DNA from 4 places in the Rhodoplanes azumiensis genome. Region 4 is predicted to be linked to each of the others. Evidence: predicted binding sites of a transcription regulator. Region 4 holds the regulator's gene; each other region holds the start of a gene.

Region 1 (4,641 bases), on a different contig from region 4:
AGTGAGTGGCTCTCGCCGCCGCCGCCGTACTATCCAGGTCGCGAGGCGCCGATGCGTCGTCGCCCACCCCTCAGGACGCCCGAAGGCCTTTCGAGGACAACAATATCGGGTCCGTCGCAACGGACCGCCCGGCGCGCCGCCCGTTCCTGCGGCAGCGTCCCAGTCGATGACGAGGTCGAGCATGAGAACGAGACGCGCGCGATGGACCGGCGGTCTCGTGATCGGCCTGATCGGATCCGGCCTCGCAATTGCGACCGCTGTTCCGGCCCGGGCGCAGTCTTCCAGTCCTCCGCAAGCCGCGGCACCCGCCGCCGTGGCGCCGCCGACCCGCTCGCTCGCCGTGCCGGCGCCGGCACCGGGACCGGGACCGGCCGGCGCCCCGCAGCTTTCGTCCGCCCAGTCCAGCCCGGCGCTGCCGGCGGCCCTCGGCAGCCAGGTCCGCGCCGTCGTCGAGCTGTTCACCAGCCAGGGCTGTTCGTCCTGTCCGGCCGCCGATCGGGTGCTCGCCGAGCTCAAGACCGATCCGACCCTGGTGGCGGTCAGTCTGCCGGTCACGTATTGGGATTATCTGGGCTGGAGGGACACGCTCGCCGATCCGCGCCACACGGCCCGTCAGGCCGCCTACTCGCACGCGCGCGGCGACCGCTCCGTCTACACGCCGCAGGTGGTGATCAACGGCACGGCGCATGCGCTCGGCAGCGACCGGTCGGCGATCGAGGCCGCGGTGGTGCGCGGCCGCGCCCGGGGCCTGGCGATGTCGGTCCCGGTGCGGTTGTCGGTCGCCGACGGCAAGGTGTCGGTGAGCACCGAGCCGGTTCGCCCCGCCGTGGCGGCGGTCGCCGGCGCGCCGGTTCCGGCGACGACCGGCGAGGTCTGGCTCCTCGGCGTCACCTCGGCCGTCGAGGTCGCGGTCGGTCGCGGCGAGAATCAGGGCCGCACCATCGTCTACAGCAACGTCGTTCGCCGCTGGATGAAGCTCGGCGACTGGACCGGGGCGCAGCGCACCTGGTCGGTGCCGGTCGCGGAGCTGCGCGCCGATCGGATCGGCGAGACGATCGACGCCGTCGCGGTGCTGATCCAGGGCGGCAGCGCCAAGGCGCCCGGCGCGATCTACGGCGCCGCCTTCGAGCGGCTGCACTGACACGAGCAGCTTCAGCGGACCGGGCCGTCGCACTGCCGACGCGGCCGCCCGACGGACGGCCCGACCGCGGTCGCGTAAAGAAAAAAGGGCCGGAAAAACCGGCCCTTTCGCATGGTCGAGGCCGTGTCACAGGCCGGCAGCCATGCGTGCGCGCGGGTGTACGCGCGGGATGAACCCGAACCGGTGGCGAAGCCGACCGGTTCATCGACGCCAGGGTCCGGCCCTTACGAGCCCGGGGGGCTGGGGGGCTGAGGAACCGGTTCTCTTCTCGGACCGGACCCTAGGCCGATGGTGCCGTGATCGCATCCCGGCCCGGCCGGGGCGAGGCCGAATTTCGGCAAACTTATGAAGCGATTGACGAATGCGTGATCGGCCCGTGAGGGCGCGTGAGCCCGGCGTCGCGGCCGCCGGCCGGTGCGGCCCGGACGCCCTTGCCCTCGGCCGGCGCCGAGGTGATCATGACGGGATCACGACCCTTCGACGACACCCCTCACCAGGAGGAGCCGGATGAGCCTCGAGCTTGGCGACAGCGACCCGAGCGAGTCCCGCGCGGGCGAGGGAGCGGTGCTCGCCGCGTTCCCGTCCACCCCCTCCCGCGTCACCTTCAACAAGCGCGAGCTCAGCCGCATCCTCGGCCTCTACGGCCGCAAGGTCGCGTCCGGCGAATGGCGCGACTACGCCATCGACTTCCACAAGGACCGGGCCGTCTTCTCGGTGTTCCGCCGCACCGCCGAGGTGCCGCTTTATCGCATCGAGAAGACGCCGAAGCTGTCGCGCCGCCAGGGCGCCTGGCGGGTCGTCTCGGCGACCGGGCTGATCGTCAAGGTCGGCCACGAGCTCGACCGCGTGCTGCGCGAGCTCGACCGGGTGAGCCTGCGAGTGGTGAGCTGAACGCGGGGCCCGCGCGCGCTGGTCGGCCGAACGAAAACGCCCCGGGCGAGGCCGGGGCGTTTCGTGTCGGGGCTTGCGTCCCGGGGCTGCGGGCCGCGTCAGCGGCGGTCGCCGACCAGGCGGAGCAGCATCAGGAACAGGTTGATGAAGTCGAGATAGAGCGACAGCGCGCCCATCACGGCCTTGCGGCCGGCCAGGGTGCCGTCGTCGTTCACGTCGTACATCTCCTTGATCTTCTGGGTGTCCCAGGCGGTGAGCCCGGCGAAGATCAGGACGCCGGCGACCGACAGCGCCCAGTCGAGCCCGCTCGACTTCAGGAAGATGTTCACGAGGCTCGCGATGATCAGGCCGAACAGGCCCATGATCAGGAACGAGCCCATGCCCGAGAGATCCTTCTGGGTCGTGTAGCCCCACAGGCTCAGCGCGCCGAAGGCGGCGGCCGAGATGAAGAACACCCTCGTGATCGACGCCGCCGTGTAGACCATGAAGATCGAGGCGAGCGACACGCCGAGCAGGCCGGCATAGACGAAGAACAGCGTGCGGGCCGTGCCGGCCTGCAGGCTGTTGATGCGGAAGCTCAGGAAGAACACCAGCCCGAGCGGGGCGAGCACCAGCACCCACATCAGCGGACTGCCGAACAGCGTCTGACCGAACGCGGTGAGGCCGGTGATGTTGCCGGCCGCGTCGGTGACCACGGCGAGCTGGTAGGTGAGCCACGCCGTGATGCCGGTGAGCGCGACGCCACCCGCCATGTAGTTGTAGACGGTGATCATGTGGGCGCGCAGGCCCGCATCGACCGCGACGGCGCGGTCGCCCGCATAGCCGCGGGACGCGATGGTATGGCGATCGAAGTCCGACATGGGGGAAGATCCTTTCTGTCCACCCGATGGCGGGCTCGGGGGGAGCCCGCACCCATCAAACCTGGCTGGAATGTAGGACGCCGGCGCGGCGCGGTGAAGCCCGCCGGGGCGTCAGGCCGCATGACATTTTCGCCATCAGGTGTCGTCGTAAACGGTTTTCGACGCCCGAGGACGCTTCGGCGCCCTTCGGTGACCCCGCCGGCGAGGCTGCGAGGCGGCCTGCCGTGTGGCGACAGGCTCCAAAAGCGAACCGGGGCCGCATGCGGCCCCGGTCGGTCGAACGACGCGCGCGTGCCGCCGCGACGTCACTCCTCGCGCTGCCCGAAGAGCTGCAGCAGCATGGTGAAGAGGTTGATGAAGTTCAGGTAGAGCGACAGCGCGCCCATGATGGCCGAGCGCTCCATCACGTCGCCCGACATCGCGCCGTAGAGATACTCGTTCTTCAGGCGCTGGGTGTCGTAGGCGGTGAGGCCGGCGAACACCAGCACGCCGATCACCGAGATGATGAACTGCATCATGGTCGAGCCGAGGAAGATGTTGACCAGGCTCGCGATGATGATGCCGACCAGGCCCATGATCAGGAACGAGCCCATGCCGGACAAGTCCTTCTGGGTCGTGTAGCCCCACAGGCTCAGCGCACCGAACGAGGCCGCCGTGATGAAGAACACCCGCACCACCGAGGTGTGGGTGAACACCATGAAGATCGAGCCGAGCGACAGGCCGACCAGCGCGGCGTAGACCCAGAACAGCAGCTGCGCGGTCGCCGGGCGCATGCGCTCGACGCCGAACGAGAGCGCGAAGACGAGGCCGAGCGGCGCCAGCATGACGAGCCACTTCAGCGGCGAGACGAAGACCGCGTAGCCGATCGGGGTCAGGTACATGCTGCCGATGCGGGCCGGGCCTTCGACGCCGCCGCGCATCACCGCGCGGGCCGCCGAAGCCGGGTCGCCCGTGACCGAGATCATGTAGATGCCGAGCGCGGCAAGGCCGGTGATCGCGAGGCCCAGGACCATGTAGTTGTAGACGCGCAGCATGTAGGCGCGCAGGCCGGCATCGATGGCCGCCGCCTCGGCACGCGGCACCGTCCCATAGGCCGCCCCGATCGTGTGACGCTCGTAGTCCGACATCGTCGAACCCCCTTCTCGTGTTGTTCGCCAATCCGCGGCGTGTCGCCCCGCGGGTCGAGCCCGCCGAGATGAGGCGGCTCGATATGTGCCCATTATATGCGAGCAGCCGGTCGGGCGCGTCGGCGACGGATTGTCGCAAACCGCGAATTCGCTTGGCACGACCGACATTTGTTCAGCGGCGTGTTGTCGCAAACCGGTCCGCCCGCGGGCCTCGCCCGATCACCTCGCAGAACCATCGTTAAAGAGTCCTCAACACGCCGGCGGGCTTGCGCCCCAGCGCCGCGACGGTGCCGACGAGCCCGCACGCGACCGTCACGGCGAGCGCGCCGAGCGCCGCCAGGATCGCCGGGCCGGCCTGCCAGACGAACGGCAGGTTCATCAGGCCCGCGACGATCCGCCACCCGGCGATCGAGCCGGCCAGCATGCCGAACAGCACCGCGGCGGCGCCGATCAGCAGGTATTCGACCAGATAGGCGCCGACGAGCTGCCGGCGGGTGGCACCGAGCGTCTTGAGCACCACGGCGTCGTAGACGCGGTGGCGATGCCCGGCGGCGAGCGCACCGGCCAGCACCAGCACGGCCGAGAGCAGCGTGATGCCGCTCGCCCCCTGCACGGCCCGCGC
Region 2 (4,641 bases), on a different contig from region 4:
GTCGGCGTATTGCTGCGGCGTCATCGGCCGCGGCTCCAGGCCCTCGGCGGCGAATCGGGCCTTCACGTCGGGGTTCGCGAGCGCCGCGTTCAGTGCCGCATTGAGCTTCGCCACCACGGTGGGCGGCGTGCCGGCGGGCGCCAGCAGCCCGTATTGCAGCTCGGCCGAGAAGCCCGGCAGGCCCGATTCGGCGACGGTCGGCACGTCCGGCAGCAGCGCGCTGCGCGTCTTGCTCGTCACCCCGAGGGGGCGCAGCGTGCCCCCCTTGACGCTGCCGAGCACCGGGACGATCGGGACGATCATCATCGCCACGTGGCCACCGATCAGGTCGTTCAAGGCCGGCGCCGTCCCCTTGTAGGGGATGTGGGACAGCTTGATCCCGGCCTCCTTGGCGAACAGCTCCGCCATGATATGGCCGACCGTGCCGGCGCTCGACGAGGCATAATCGAGCTTGCCGGGGCTCGCCTTGGCGAGGGCGATGAACTCGGCGATCGAGGTCGCCTGCACCTTGGGATGGACGACGAAGACGCTCGGCGACACCCCGATCATGCCGATCGGGGCGAAGTCCTTGCGCGGGTCGTAGCCGGCATTGCGATAGACGCTCGGATTGATCGACAGCGTCCCGGTGTAGCCGAGCAGCAGCGTGTAGCCGTCGGCCGGCGCGCGGGCGACCGCCCGGGTGCCGATATTGCCGCCGCCGCCGCCGCGATTGTCGATGATCACCTGCTGGCCGAGCGCCCCCGACATCTTGTCGGCGACCACCCGGGCCGTGGCGTCGTTGCCGCCGCCGGCCGGGAACGGGACGATCAGGGTGACGGGCCGGGTCGGAAAGGCCGCGTCCTGAGCCACCGCCGAACCGCCGGACAGCGCCCCCGGCAGACCGAAAACCGTGAGACCGAACAACGACATGATCGCGAGCGCCAGCCCCCGGCGCCGCGAGACATCCCCGCGCATTTTTATCTCCTTGTGAGTTCCTCGCACGCTTAGCGAACCAGTCCGCGAGCGCCTGCGCAAGCGCACGGACTGCGGCAACCTGAAAATATGTAAGATATATCTTGCGCTATAACGAAGCACGCTCTATCTCAAGATATATCTTAACACGGAGAACGAAATGCACGGACATCATTGTGACCCCCGGGACAGCCGCGGACCGCGCCATCACGACCATCACGGCGGGCGCGACGACATGCACCCGGGCCATTGGGCGGCCGGCCGGCACGGCGGCGGCGGCCGCTTCGGACGCGGCCGCTTCGGCGGCGGGTTCGGCTTCGGCGGCGGCTTCGGCGGCGGCGACGTCGCCCGCATCGGGCGCATGCTGGCGCAGGGCGACCTCCGCCTGCTGGCGCTCGCCCTGATCGCCGAGCAGCCGCGCCACGGCTACGAGATCATCAAGATCCTGGAGGAGAAGACCGGCGGCTGGTACGCGCCGAGCCCCGGCATGGTCTACCCGACCCTGACCTTCCTGGAGGAGGCCGGGCACGTCACGGCGCAGACCGAGGGCAGCAAGAAGCTGTACACCATCACGGACGATGGCCGCGCCCATCTGGCCGAGAATCAGGCCGTGGTGGACGCCGTGGCGGAGCGTCTCGCGGCGATCGCCCAGAAGGCCGAGCGCTGGCGGCAGCGGGCGGAGCGCGAGGACGGCGAGCGCGGTCCCCGGGTGTCCCGCCTGGTCGATGCGGCGGTCGACAATCTGCGCGACATCGCCGCCGAACGGTTCGGCCGCGACGCCGAGGCGGAGGCCCGCATCGTCGAGATCCTGGCGCGGGCGGCGGCCGAGCTGCGCAAGATCTGACCGCCCCCGGCCGTCGATCGCGCCGTCGATCGCACGGTCGATCGCAACAGATGCGGAGACGATCCGCACACCGGCCACCGCCGGGTGGCCCTTCGAAAACAGAACCGCCGGCCTCGTTTCCGAGAGCCGGCGGCTCTACCAAACACAACGATGAATTATTCCGAACTAATCCTCAGTGTACGCTGCTCAGGTGCTGCATCCGAACGATGGCGTCCTTGAGCTGCAGTTTCCGACGCTTCAACTCGGCGAGCTGGAGATCATCGACTGACGGATGCTGGAGGGCTTCGTTGAGTTCCGCTTCCAGCATCCGGTGCCGTTGTTCGAGTTCAGCAAGCGAGAGCGTGGCCATGTGCCTTTTCTCCTCATGTCAGATTGCTGCCTGACATTGACAGTCTGCCACGATGACACTTTGGTGTCGACGAGGATCGACACCGTCTCGCACGACACCGTTTCGTGATCGTTGCCGTGACCGCGGCGGGCGACCTTGGGAACCTTGAAAAAACGACGCTCCCGGGCGATACATGCGGCGACAGGCCGCGATCACGTTCGACCCGGGCATGACTGGACCGCGGCCGGTGCAGCGGTCCCACGGTCCCCGACGGTCCGGTGACCGACCGTCCGGTGGCGAACGCGGTCCGATGAACGAGAACGAAGCCGACCTCAAGGGACAGCTCGAGCGCCTGCGCCAGGAGCATCGCGACCTCGACGTCGCGATCTCGGTCCTGCAGGATACGCCCGGCTCCGACATTCTCCAGGTGCAGCGCCTCAAGAAGCGCAAGCTGTGGCTGAAGGACCGCATCTCCTTCATCGAAGACCAGATGACGCCCGACATCATCGCCTGACGGGCTAGCCACTCCGGCCGGCGCGCCGGCGTTTTCGCGTGTACATGGCCGCGTCGGCACGGGCGAGAGCCTCGGCGACGGCCTCCGGAGCCGTCAGGGCGGCCGTGCCGGCCGAGGCTCCGACCGCGATCTCGCCCTCCCCCCATGGCACCCGGGCGGCGGCGATCATCGCCTCCAGAACCGTCGCCTTGGCCTGCGCGTCAGCGTCGGCGAGGTTCCACAGCAGCACCGCGAACTCGTCGCCGCCGAGCCGGGCGACGAGATCCGAGGCGCGGACATGGCCTTGCAGCACCGCCGCAACGGTCTGCAGCACGGCGTCGCCGGCGGCGTGGCCGTGGGTGTCGTTGATCGGCTTGAAGCCATCGAGGTCGAGATAGACCAGCACCAGCCGGCCGCCGTAGCGCTGGACATGGGCACTCGCGCGCGACAGCTCGCGCTCGAAGCCGCGGCGGTTGAGGAGGCCGGTCAGCGGGTCGCGGTCGGCATGCGCCTCGAGCTCCGCGAGGCGGTCCCGCATCGCGGCGAGCTCGGATTCCAGGCGGGCGACCTCGCGGGCGAGCTTTGTCGCGACGCCGGCCCCGAGCCGGTCGGCCTCGTCCGCCAGCCGTCCCGGCTGCGACCGCACCGGCCCGGCGCCGCTCGCCACCGGGGACGACGGCTCCTCGGGCGCCCGCGGCGGCGCGGTCTTGCCGCCGGCCGACCCGGTCCGCCGCATCTGCCGTCCCGCCGTCTTGCCCCGCATGAGCCGGTCGCCGCACGCCCTGTGATGCTCTCCGCTGTACGTGATTCGCGACTCGGGCCGAAGCAGCGTCCACTCCGGCACGCGCCGCCGACCGGCTCGCTTGCCGCCCGAAACCCCAGTGGATAAAACCGCGCGTCGACCGCCCGGCGGTCCTGTTCCCGATCCGAGAGAGCCATTGTCCGAGAGAGCCATGGCCGCGAGCCCGGTCGCCATCATCATGGGCAGCCAGTCCGACTGGGCCACCATGCGGCACGCCGCCGAGACGCTGACCGCGCTCGGCGTCGACCATGTGACCCGCATCGTCTCGGCCCACCGCACGCCCGACCGGCTGATCGCCTTCGCCAAGGGCGCCAAGGCGGACGGCTTTCAGGTGATCATCGCGGGCGCCGGCGGCGCCGCCCACCTGCCCGGCATGACGGCCGCGATGACGCCGCTGCCGGTGCTCGGTGTGCCGGTCGAGTCGAAGGCGCTGTCGGGGGTCGACTCGCTCTACTCGATCGTCCAGATGCCGCCCGGCGTGCCGGTCGGCACGCTCGCCATCGGCCGCGCCGGCGCCGTCAACGCGGCTCTGCTCGCCGCCGCGATCCTGGCGCTGCACGACGCCGATCTCGCCGACCGGCTCGACGTCTGGCGCCGCCGCCAGACCGAGTCGGTCGCCGAGGCGCCGTCCGAGGAGGCCTCCGCGTGATCGTCGCGCCGCGTCCGCTCGGGCCGGACGCCACCATCGGGATTCTCGGCGGCGGCCAGCTCGGCCGCATGCTGGCGCTCGCCGCCGCAAGGCTCGGCTTCAAGTGCCACGTGCTGTGCCCGGACCCGCAGTCCTGCGCCTTCGACGTGGTGCGCCGGGTCACCGAGGCCGACTACACCGACAAGGAGGCGCTCGACCGCTTCGCCAATGACGTCGACGTGGTCACCTACGAGTTCGAGAACGTCCCGGCCGAGACGGCGACGTTCCTGTCCGCCCGCAAGCCGGTGCTGCCCGACCCGACGATTCTCGCGACCACCCAGGACCGGCTCACCGAGAAGAACTTCGTGACCGCGCTCGGCATCGCCACCGCCCCCTATGCCGCCGTGGACGACCGCGCCTCGCTCGACGCGGCGCTCGCCGCACTCGGCCGACCGGCCGTGCTGAAGACGCGGCGGTTCGGCTACGACGGCAAGGGCCAGGTGACGATCCGGGCCGGCGACGATGCCGGCACGGCCTGGGACGAGATCGGCCGGCAGCCGGCGATTCTCGAAGCCTTCGTGCCGTTCGAGCGCGA
Region 3 (4,641 bases), on a different contig from region 4:
GCGCGGTGGCGAGCGCTGCGCATGTGGAAGTAGTTGGCGCAGCGGGTCAGGTTCCAGGCGATCTTCAGGTTGTGGCCGACGACGGCGCGGTCCTGCTGCCAGCGATAGGTGAGGTCGGGGGTCCAGTCGTCGTGGAAGCGCTCCTTCACGTATTTCGAGCTCGGGTCGGGAAACTTCTCCACGATCAGCGTGGTCGTCTCCTCCAGGATGGCGACGGCGGTCTTGAGGAGATCGGCCAGGTAGGGGCGCGCGCTGCCGCCCGGCAGCGGCTCGAGCGTGAGAATCAAGTTCACCAGATAGGCCGGGATGTGGTCGCCGATCGAGTTCCAGTTCTTGCGCCGGCAGTTCTCGCCGAGCGCCGGCGTGTCCGGTCGCATCGTCACCGGGTCGAGATGCGAGTAGTAGCCCCCCTTGCCGGCGAAACCCTTGGCGGTGGCGCTCGGCGGATCCCAATAGAAGGCCTGGAAGCTCTGGATGGTGCGGCGGATGTCCTCCAGCACCTCGGTGTCCAGCGTGATGCGGTAGTACTGGGTGAGCCCCGCGATCGCGTAGATCTGCTCGTAGAGCGGGATGGTGCCGACGTCGTCCGGCCCCTGCGAGGCGAAGAACAGGCTTTCGCCCTTCTCGCCCTCGGTATGGCGGCGGCGGCCATAGGCCCAGAAGCAGTATTCGCCGTCGTGGCTCGACGAGCGGAACGCCTCGCGCAGATACTTCACGGCCGCCTGCGCCGCGAGGAAGTAGCGCTCCGCGCCGGTGATCAGGAACGCGGTCGAGAGGTCGTAGAGGAGGCGCGACAGCACCGCGCATTCCTGCACGTCGTCGTCGACCGGCTGGCCCAGGATGTTGAGGTTGGTGCGGTAGAACTTGGCGAAGTCGTCGATCGTGTAGTTGCGCCGCTCGTCGAACAGATGGTCGAGAATGCGGTCCGCCATCTGGGTGACCTGCACGAGCCACCAGTGGGTCTCCTCGAACAGGTAACGGTCCGGGGCCGAATGCAGGAGATAGACGGTGCGCGCCTCGAAGCGGGCGCGGTCGCCGTCCTCCTGATAGAGCCCGGCGACGAAGACGGGCCGGTCGCGCTGGATGTACTTGCGCAACGCCATCTGCACGTCCGTGCCAGGTGGATCGGCGGCCGGATCGGGAACGCGATCGCGCGAGATCTGGTCGAGATTGGTGACCACCTGATAGCTCGTCGTCACCCCCACGAAGGCCGTGAACTGGTCGCCGCTGCGGGCCTGAATCGTGAAGCTGCCGGTCGCCTCGTCGATCGCCCGAACCGTTCCGGCGATCGTGACGGTCTGGGTGAAGTTCTGCCGCATCGGCACCCTCCCTGGTCGCTCGGCCGGTTCTCGGCGACGCGGCGAACCTGGCGGGCGACGCGGGTCGCGCGCTGGTGACGGCGCGGTCGTGGAACAGCCCGGTTTTGTCTCGCCCGCTGCCGATCGACGGGCGCACCACCGCAGGCGCGGCGAAATCGGCGACGCAACTAATAGGAGATATAGTTCCTATATGCAACCTGAGACTGCAAGCGCGCCGATCACGACTTCGCGGGCGAGTGGCGGCGGTTCGGCAGACGGTCGGCGCGCCGCGAGAAGGCGGCTGTCCCCTGCGGCCCGTCATACTGTCATGAAGGCGTCACCGGCGGCTCGATACACACGCCGTTGTTCGACCGCGACCGTTCGTAGCGCGGCGTTTTGGACGCATCCCTTTCATCGCAGTCATCGAGGCCCGGTGTGATCTCCTCGCCGTCGAAGGTCCGATGCGGCGTCAGCGCCGCCGTCCGTCGCACTCCCGCCCTGTCCCGCCAGGGCTTCGCCGAAATCGTCTTCGCCTGGATGTTCCGGGGCCTGGTCTATCCTCAGATCTGGGAGGATCCGGCGGTCGACATGGCGGCCCTCCAGATCGCGCCCGACCATCACGTCGTGGCGATCGCGTCGGGCGGCTGCAACGTGTTGTCCTACCTGACCGCCAATCCGGCGCGAATCACCGCCGTCGACGTCAACACGGCGCATGTCGCCCTGGTGCGGCTGAAGCTCGCCGCGGCCCGGCATCTGCCGTCGTGGCGAGCCTTCTATCAGTTCTTCGGCACGGCCGACGCGGCGGCCAATGTCGACGCCTATTGGAACCATCTGGCGCCGCGCCTCGATGCGGCGACCCGTGCCTATTGGGAGGGCCGCGGCGCCTTCGGGCTCGGCCGGCGCCGCATCTCGCTGTTCGCCCGCAACGTCTACAAGCACGGTCTGCTCGGCCACTTCATCGGGCTCGGCCACGCCGTGGCGCGCCTCTACGGCGTCGACCTCCGCCGCGTCCTGGCGGCGCGCTCGCGCGCGGAGCAGCTCGAGCTGTTCCAGACGCTGCTGGCGCCGCTGTTCGACAAGCGCTTCGTGCGGTGGGCCGTCGACCGGCCGGTGGCGCTCTATGGCCTCGGCATCCCGCCGGCCCAGTACGCGGCTCTCGCCGCGGCGGGCGGCGGCGACATGGCGGCGGTGCTGCGCAGCCGGGTCGAGCGCCTGACCTGCGGCTTCGACCTCGACCAGAACTATTTCGCCTGGCAGGCCTTCGGGCGCCGTTACGGCGACGGCGACCACGCGCCGGTGCCGCCCTATCTGGAGCGCGACAATTTCGCCGCCGTGAGCGCGAGGGCGAACCGCGTCGCCGTGGTCAACGCCTCGATGACCGAGCATCTGGCGGCACAGCCGGCGCAGTCGGTCGACCGCTACGTGCTGCTCGACGCCCAGGACTGGATGACCGACGCCCAGCTCGACGCGTTGTGGAGCGAGATCACCCGCACGGCGAAGCCGGGCGCCCGGGTGATCTTCCGCACCGCCGCCGAGCCGAGCCTGCTGCCCGGCCGTCTCGACGACACGATCCTGTCGCGCTGGCGCTACGAGGCCGACGCCTCGCGCGGCTTCACGACGCGCGACCGCTCCGCCATCTACGGCGGCTTCCATCTCTACGTGCTCGACGATGCCGGCTGAGATGACGGGACGGGTCGACGATCGCGCCGCCGACGACCGCGCCGACTCGGCCGGCAACCGGGCCGACGATACCATGGCCCGGATGAACCGGATGTACCGCCGGCAACGGCACCTCTACGACGCGACGCGCAAATTCTATCTGCTCGGCCGCGACGACCTGATCGAACGGCTCGCCCCGCGGCCCGGCGACCGCGTCCTGGAGATCGGCTGCGGCACCGGGCGCAACCTCGTGCAGGCGGCGCGACGCTGGCCGCAGGCCCGGTTCTTCGGCGTCGACGTGTCGACCGAAATGCTGACGAGCGCCGCGGAGGCGATCGCCCGCGCCGGCCTCGGCGGGCGGATCCAGATCGCGCAGGCCGACGCCGTCACGCTCGACCCGGCCGCCGTGTTCGGCGTGCCGCGGTTCGAGCGCGTCTACTTCTCCTACACGCTGTCGATGATTCCCGATTGGCACGGCGCGCTCGACCGCGCGCTCGGGCTGGTGGCGCCGGGCGGCGAACTGCAGATCGTCGACTTCGGCGGCCAGGAGCACCTGCCCGGCGGCGTGCGGACCGCGCTGCGGGCCTGGCTGGCGCTGTTTCACGTCACGCCGCGAGATCATCTGGAGATGCGTCTCGCCGCGCGGGCGCAAGCGCTCGGGGCGGCGTTGACGGTGGAGCGTCCGTTCAGGGGCTACGCACAATGCGCCCGCCTGCGGATCGCCGGCTGACGACGTCGCTCGCCCCTGCGGCCGCGCATCCGATCGTCGAAGAGAAGGCTCGGCGCCGCGGCGGGATCGCCGCTGCGCCCTGATCGCGACGGGGGCTGCCGGCCGCTCAGCCGTGCTTGCGACGGCCGCGGGCCCCCCCCTTGCGGGCCGGCTTCTCGGCGACCTCCTCGACCGCGGCCGCGTGGGCGCCCTCGATCGAGAACTCGTCGAGCGAATGACCCTCGGCGAGCAGCGCCGCAAGCCACTTCGGATGCGCGCCACGGCCGGCCCAGGTCTCGCCGTTGGGGCCGCGATACTTCGGCGCCACCTTGACGCCCTTCAGGGCGCTCGACCGACCGCCGGCCGACGCGCCGCGGGCCGGACGACCGCGGGCCGTCTCCAGCGCGCTGAGCTGCTTCTTCAGCTCGCGGCTGCGCTCTTCCAGGGTGTCGTCGATCTCGCCCCGCAAGGCGAGCAACGCATCGACGTCCATGGCCTTGAGATTCACATTAGCCATTGTTCGACTCTCCCGAAATGGAGGTGACGTTTTCTTCCGAAAGCCGGCCTCGTGACGGGCCACCTCGTCACGATCGATATCGGCGCGATCGATCTCGGTCCGGTCGGCGAACTAACCGGCAGGCGGGATATGAATGAGGCTCTTCTCACGTGCATGACTGTATCGCAAGTGAAAAACTGTATTTGAATAGCCGCGAAAAAATTGCGCCACACGAACATACTTACTGGTGGTTTGTAGAGGCCGGGCCTCGCCTCGCACCTATCCGCCGACCCGGCCGCAAAATCGACCCGAAACGCCACAAAACAAACCTGATTGTATTAGAATTAGCCTCATCCGCAAGGGGAAACGCGCGAGAAACACTTCGGAAACCTCGCCGCTGAAAAGCTCGCGCGACGACTTTCCACACGATTTTCCGACCTTCGGGAACAATATCCGTGTCGGTAGGTTGCGCACTCCGC
Region 4 (4,641 bases):
CCGGTCAAGATCGTGGCGCAGGGCGTCAACGTCTACTACGGTGAGAAGCACGCGCTGCGCGACGTCGACCTCGACATCCAGGAGCGCGCCGTGACGGCCCTGATCGGCCCCTCCGGCTGCGGCAAGTCGACCTTCCTGCGCTGCCTCAACCGGATGAACGACACCATCCCGGCCTGTCGGGTGACCGGAAGGATCGCCATGGACGACCAGGACATCTACGACCCGCAGCTCGACGTGGTGCAGCTGCGCGCCCGCGTCGGCATGGTGTTCCAGAAGCCGAACCCGTTCCCCAAGTCGATCTTCGAGAACGTCGCCTACGGACCGCGCATCCACGGGCTCGCCCGCAACAAGGCCGAGCTCGAGGAGATCGTCGCGATCAGCCTGAAGCGGGCCGGCCTGTTCGACGAGGTGAAGGACCGCCTGGGCGATTCCGGCACCAGCCTGTCGGGCGGTCAGCAGCAGCGCCTGTGCATCGCCCGCGCCATCGCGGTGAGCCCCGAGGTCATCCTGATGGACGAGCCGTGCTCGGCCCTCGACCCGATCGCCACGGCGAAGATCGAGGAGCTGATCGACGAGCTGCGCGAGAACTTCACGATCGTCATCGTCACCCATTCGATGCAGCAGGCCGCCCGGGTGTCGCAGCGCACCGCCTTCTTCCATCTCGGCGTCCTGGTCGAGATCGGCATCACCAGCGACATCTTCACGACGCCGAAGGACCGGCGCACGCAGGATTACATCACGGGTCGCTTCGGATGACCCCCATGAAGGCCCCCGAAGACGACACCCGACCCAACGACGTTCCGGAGACCCCCCCGATGGGCGAACACACGCACAAGGCCTTCGACACCGACCTGCAGGATCTCGCGCGCATGGTCGCCGAGATGGGTGGCATGGCGGAGCAGCAGATCTCGGACGCCACCGAGGCGCTCGACCGCCGCGACCTGGTCGCGGCCCAGAAGGTGGTCGGAGCCGACACCCGCATCGACGTGCTGCAGCGCGAGATCGAGGCCAAGGCGGTGCTCACCATCACGCGGCGCCAGCCGATGGCGGTCGATCTGCGCGACATCGTCGCGGCGATGCGCATCTCCAACGATCTCGAACGGATCGGCGACCTCGCCAAGAACATCGCCAAGCGGGTCGTCGCTCTCGACAACGAGTTCCGCGCCCAGCAGGTGATGCGTGGCGTCCAGCACATGACCGAGCTGGTGCTGTCGCAGATCAAGGACGTGCTCGACGCCTATGCGAGGCGCGACCTGCAGAAAGCCGTGGCGGTGTGGCGGGCCGACGAGGAGATCGACGCCGTCAACAACTCGCTGTTCCGCGAGCTCCTCACCTACATGATGGAAGACCCGCGCAACATCGGCATCTGCATCCATCTGCTGTTCTGCGCCAAGAACATCGAGCGGATGGGCGATCACGCCACCAACATCGCCGAGTCGGTCTACTACATGATCGAAGGCAAGTCGCTCGTCGACGAGCGCCCGAAGGGCGACACGACGGCGAGCACCGTGGTTCCGTTCGACGCCTGACGAAGGGAACGAGCGTCCGCCGCCGGGCGCTCGCGCTTCTCGAGAGGAATACCACCCGATGGCCGCCCGCATCCTGATCGTCGAGGACGAGGAGCCGCTGACGCTGCTGCTGCGCTACAATCTCGAGGCCGAAGGCTACGCCGTGGACGCCGCCGGCCGCGGCGACGACGCCGATCTCCGCCTCAAGGAGAGCCCGCCCGATCTCGCCATCGTCGACTGGATGCTGCCCGGCCTGTCCGGCATCGAGCTGATCCGGCGGCTGCGCGCCCGCACCGAGACCCAGCAGCTCCCGGTGATCATGCTCACGGCGCGCGGCGAGGAGGGCGAGCGGGTGCGCGGGCTCGCCACCGGCGCCGACGACTACATCGTCAAGCCGTTCTCCGTGCCCGAGCTGCTCGCGCGCATCCGCGCGCTGCTCCGCCGCACCAAGCCGGAGCGGGTCGCCGCCGTTCTGACCGCCGGCGACATCGAGCTCAACCGCGAGAAGAAGCGGGTGGCGCGGGCCGGGCGCGACGTGCCGCTCGGGCCGACCGAGTTCCGCCTGCTCGAGTTCCTGATGGAGAACCCGGGCCGCGTCTTCTCGCGCGAGCAGCTGCTCGACCGGGTGTGGGGGCGCGACGTCTATATCGACGAGCGCACCGTCGACGTGCATGTCGGCCGGCTGCGCAAGGCGCTCAACCGCGGCCAGCGCTCCGACCCGATCCGCACCGTGCGCGGCGCCGGCTACGCCCTCAACGACCGCTACGGCAGCGCGGAAGCGTGAGGGGCCGGACGGAGCGGCGGGCGCCCGCCCGCCACGCTCCCCGGCTCGAACGGCGCGTGCGCGGCGGTCGCGACCAGCGTGCGTCCCGGATGTCGCGCGCAATGCAGCGACGTCATGGCCGGATTGCCGCATCGCGGACCACAGCGATCCGGCAATCCTGCGCGATCCCGCGATGATGTCGTGCAGCGCCCGTGGCGTGCGGCGCCGAACGGTTCGGCGTCCGGCCGCGCCGGACGCCGGAATCGTGTCGGATCAGATCCGCCCGAGCCGCTTGTCGCGGCGGCGGTCGACCGGCTGATAGGCGATCCGCGCGTGGTAGCCGCAATAGGGCAGCCCCTCGGCGGTGCGGCCGCCGCAGAAGAAGAAGTCGGTCGAGCCCGGATCGCCGACCGGCCAGCGGCACTTGCCCTCGCCGAGCTCGAGCAGCGTGCAGCGCTGGCCCATCGGCACCACATTGGCGACCGCCTCGACCTCCTGCTCGTACTCGACCTCGTAGACGGGCGCGCGTGCCAGCGCCGTGTTGCCGCGCATCGCCGGCCGCGCGACGCGCATCACCGGCGCCGCCGCGCGCGGCTTTCTCGCCCGCGGCACCGCCGCCGCAGGACTCTTGGCCCGTCCGGACAGGCCCAGTCGGTGAACCTTACCGATCACCGCATTGCGTGTAATGCCACCCAGCTCGACGGCGATCTGGCTCGCTGAGAGACCGTCGTTCCAAAGCTTCTTGAGTAGTTCCACGCGCTCGTCGGTCCACATGTGTTCCTCTTCGCCTCGCGGCGCGGGACGGGTCTCACCGAATCCCCCAACGCCGCGCGGCGGTGCCTCTCCACCGGCGGGTACGCAGGAACTGGATGTGAAACTGAGAGAGCAGTCCGCCGCACGAGATATCGTATACTTACGAAGAAAACGCTACTATATGGCGCGAGTCCCACGCAAGAGTCCCCAGTATTGCATCCACAATTCATGGCCGTTTCGAGTCCGTAAGTGAGACGACGGATGCCGCGGGTCCGGTTGACACCGCGCCGCCCGGACCTAGAATGATGTCGTCGTGCCGCCCCTGGGGCGGCACGATTCATTTCATGGGCCGCGCATCTCTTCGGCGTGCGCCGCTCAATTCACGAGTCGCCAGAAGAAGTTCGGCCATGTCGCATCTCCTGCCGACCTACGCGCGTGCGAACCTCGCCTTCGAGCGGGGCGAAGGCGCATGGCTCGTCTCCACCACGGGCGAGCGCTACCTCGATTGTCACTGCGGCGTCGCCGTGAACGCCCTCGGCCACGCCCATCCGGTGCTGGTCGAGGCGCTCAAGGCACAGGCCGAGAAGGTGTGGCACGTCTCCAACCTGTTCCGCGTGCCGGATGCCGAGCGCCTGGCGGCGCGCCTGTGCGAAGCGAGCTTCGCGGACCTGGTGTTCTTCTGCAATTCGGGCGCCGAGGCGATGGAGGGCGCGATCAAGGTCGCGCGCAAGTACCACGCGGCGAACGGCGCGCCGGAGCGCGTGCGCATCGTCACGTTCGAGGGTGCCTTCCACGGCCGCACACTGGCGACGCTCGCGGCCGGTGGCCAGAAGAAGTACATGGAAGGCTTCGGCCCGCCGGTCGAGGGCTTCGACCAGGTGCCCTACGGCGATCTCGACGCCGTGAAGGCGGCGATCGGCCCACGGACCGCGGCGATCCTGGTCGAGGCCGTGCAGGGCGAAGGCGGCGTGCGGGTCGGCACCCCGCAGTTCCTGCGCGGGCTGCGCGAGATCTGCGACCAGAACGGCCTCCTCCTGGTGTTCGACGAGGTGCAGACCGGCATGGGCCGCACCGGACCGCTGTTCGCGCACCAGCGCGTCGGCGTCACGCCCGACGTGATGGGCATCGCCAAGGCGCTCGGCGGCGGCTTCCCGGTCGGCGCCGTGCTGTGCTCGGCGGAGGCCGGCAAGGGCATGACGGTCGGCACCCACGGCTCGACCTTCGGCGGCAACCCCCTCGCGGTCGCGGCCGGCAACGCCGTGCTCGACGTGATGCTGGCGCCCGGCTTTCTCGAGGCCGCCCAGCACAAGGCCTTGCTGCTCAAGCAGCGGCTCGCCGCGGTGGCGGACCGGCATCCGACCGTCGTCCGCGAGGTGCGCGGCGAAGGGCTGCTGCTCGGCCTCGCCTGCGTGGTGCCGAACAACGACCTGATCACGGCGCTGCGCGAGGAGAAGCTTCTCGCCGTGGCGGCCGGCGACAACGTGGTACGCATTCTGCCGCCCCTGATCATCGACGAGACCGAGATCGCCGAGGCGGTGGACCGGATCGATCGGGCTGCGACCCGTCTCGAGCGCGCCGCCGGGGCCGCGCAAGGCGTCGCGCCAAAACTCGAAGGAC

The links. Region 4 encodes PhoB, which activates phosphate uptake and scavenging genes when phosphate is short. Its sites were predicted from a motif close to TGTCATNNANCTGTCAT; they were not measured.
Region 1: a site for PhoB is predicted at 1,611-1,627, ahead of ACFSOX_RS10605 (DUF2794 domain-containing protein). Genes of this name have one in related genera too.
Region 2: a site for PhoB is predicted at 2,197-2,213, ahead of ACFSOX_RS19340 (YdcH family protein). Genes of this name have one in related genera too.
Region 3: a site for PhoB is predicted at 1,623-1,639, ahead of ACFSOX_RS07265 (BtaA family protein). Genes of this name have one in related genera too.

The regions. Positions count from the first base shown of each region.
Region 1 covers NZ_JBHUIW010000010.1:61,619-66,259, forward strand. The annotation lists gene ACFSOX_RS10600 (DUF1223 domain-containing protein) at 182-1,141, shown strand; gene ACFSOX_RS10605 (DUF2794 domain-containing protein) at 1,649-2,032, shown strand; gene ACFSOX_RS10610 (Bax inhibitor-1/YccA family protein) at 2,131-2,892, opposite strand; gene ACFSOX_RS10615 (Bax inhibitor-1/YccA family protein) at 3,198-4,019, opposite strand; gene ACFSOX_RS10620 (ABC transporter permease) at 4,258-4,641, opposite strand, start outside.
Region 2 covers NZ_JBHUIW010000026.1:56,071-60,711, forward strand. The annotation lists gene ACFSOX_RS19330 (Bug family tripartite tricarboxylate transporter substrate binding protein) at 1-954, opposite strand, end outside; gene ACFSOX_RS19335 (PadR family transcriptional regulator) at 1,112-1,795, shown strand; gene ACFSOX_RS19340 (YdcH family protein) at 1,968-2,144, opposite strand; gene ACFSOX_RS19345 (YdcH family protein) at 2,434-2,637, shown strand; gene ACFSOX_RS19350 (GGDEF domain-containing protein) at 2,642-3,379, opposite strand; gene purE (5-(carboxyamino)imidazole ribonucleotide mutase) at 3,570-4,067, shown strand; gene ACFSOX_RS19360 (5-(carboxyamino)imidazole ribonucleotide synthase) at 4,067-4,641, shown strand, end outside.
Region 3 covers NZ_JBHUIW010000005.1:193,045-197,685, forward strand. The annotation lists gene ACFSOX_RS07260 (AGE family epimerase/isomerase) at 1-1,319, opposite strand, end outside; gene ACFSOX_RS07265 (BtaA family protein) at 1,836-2,978, shown strand; gene ACFSOX_RS07270 (class I SAM-dependent methyltransferase) at 2,980-3,687, shown strand; gene ACFSOX_RS07275 (H-NS histone family protein) at 3,794-4,183, opposite strand.
Region 4 covers NZ_JBHUIW010000029.1:37,621-42,261, reverse strand. The annotation lists gene pstB (phosphate ABC transporter ATP-binding protein PstB) at 1-756, shown strand, start outside; gene phoU (phosphate signaling complex protein PhoU) at 816-1,529, shown strand; gene phoB (phosphate regulon transcriptional regulator PhoB) at 1,588-2,292, shown strand; gene ACFSOX_RS20410 (GcrA family cell cycle regulator) at 2,545-3,045, opposite strand; gene ACFSOX_RS20405 (aspartate aminotransferase family protein) at 3,432-4,641, shown strand, end outside.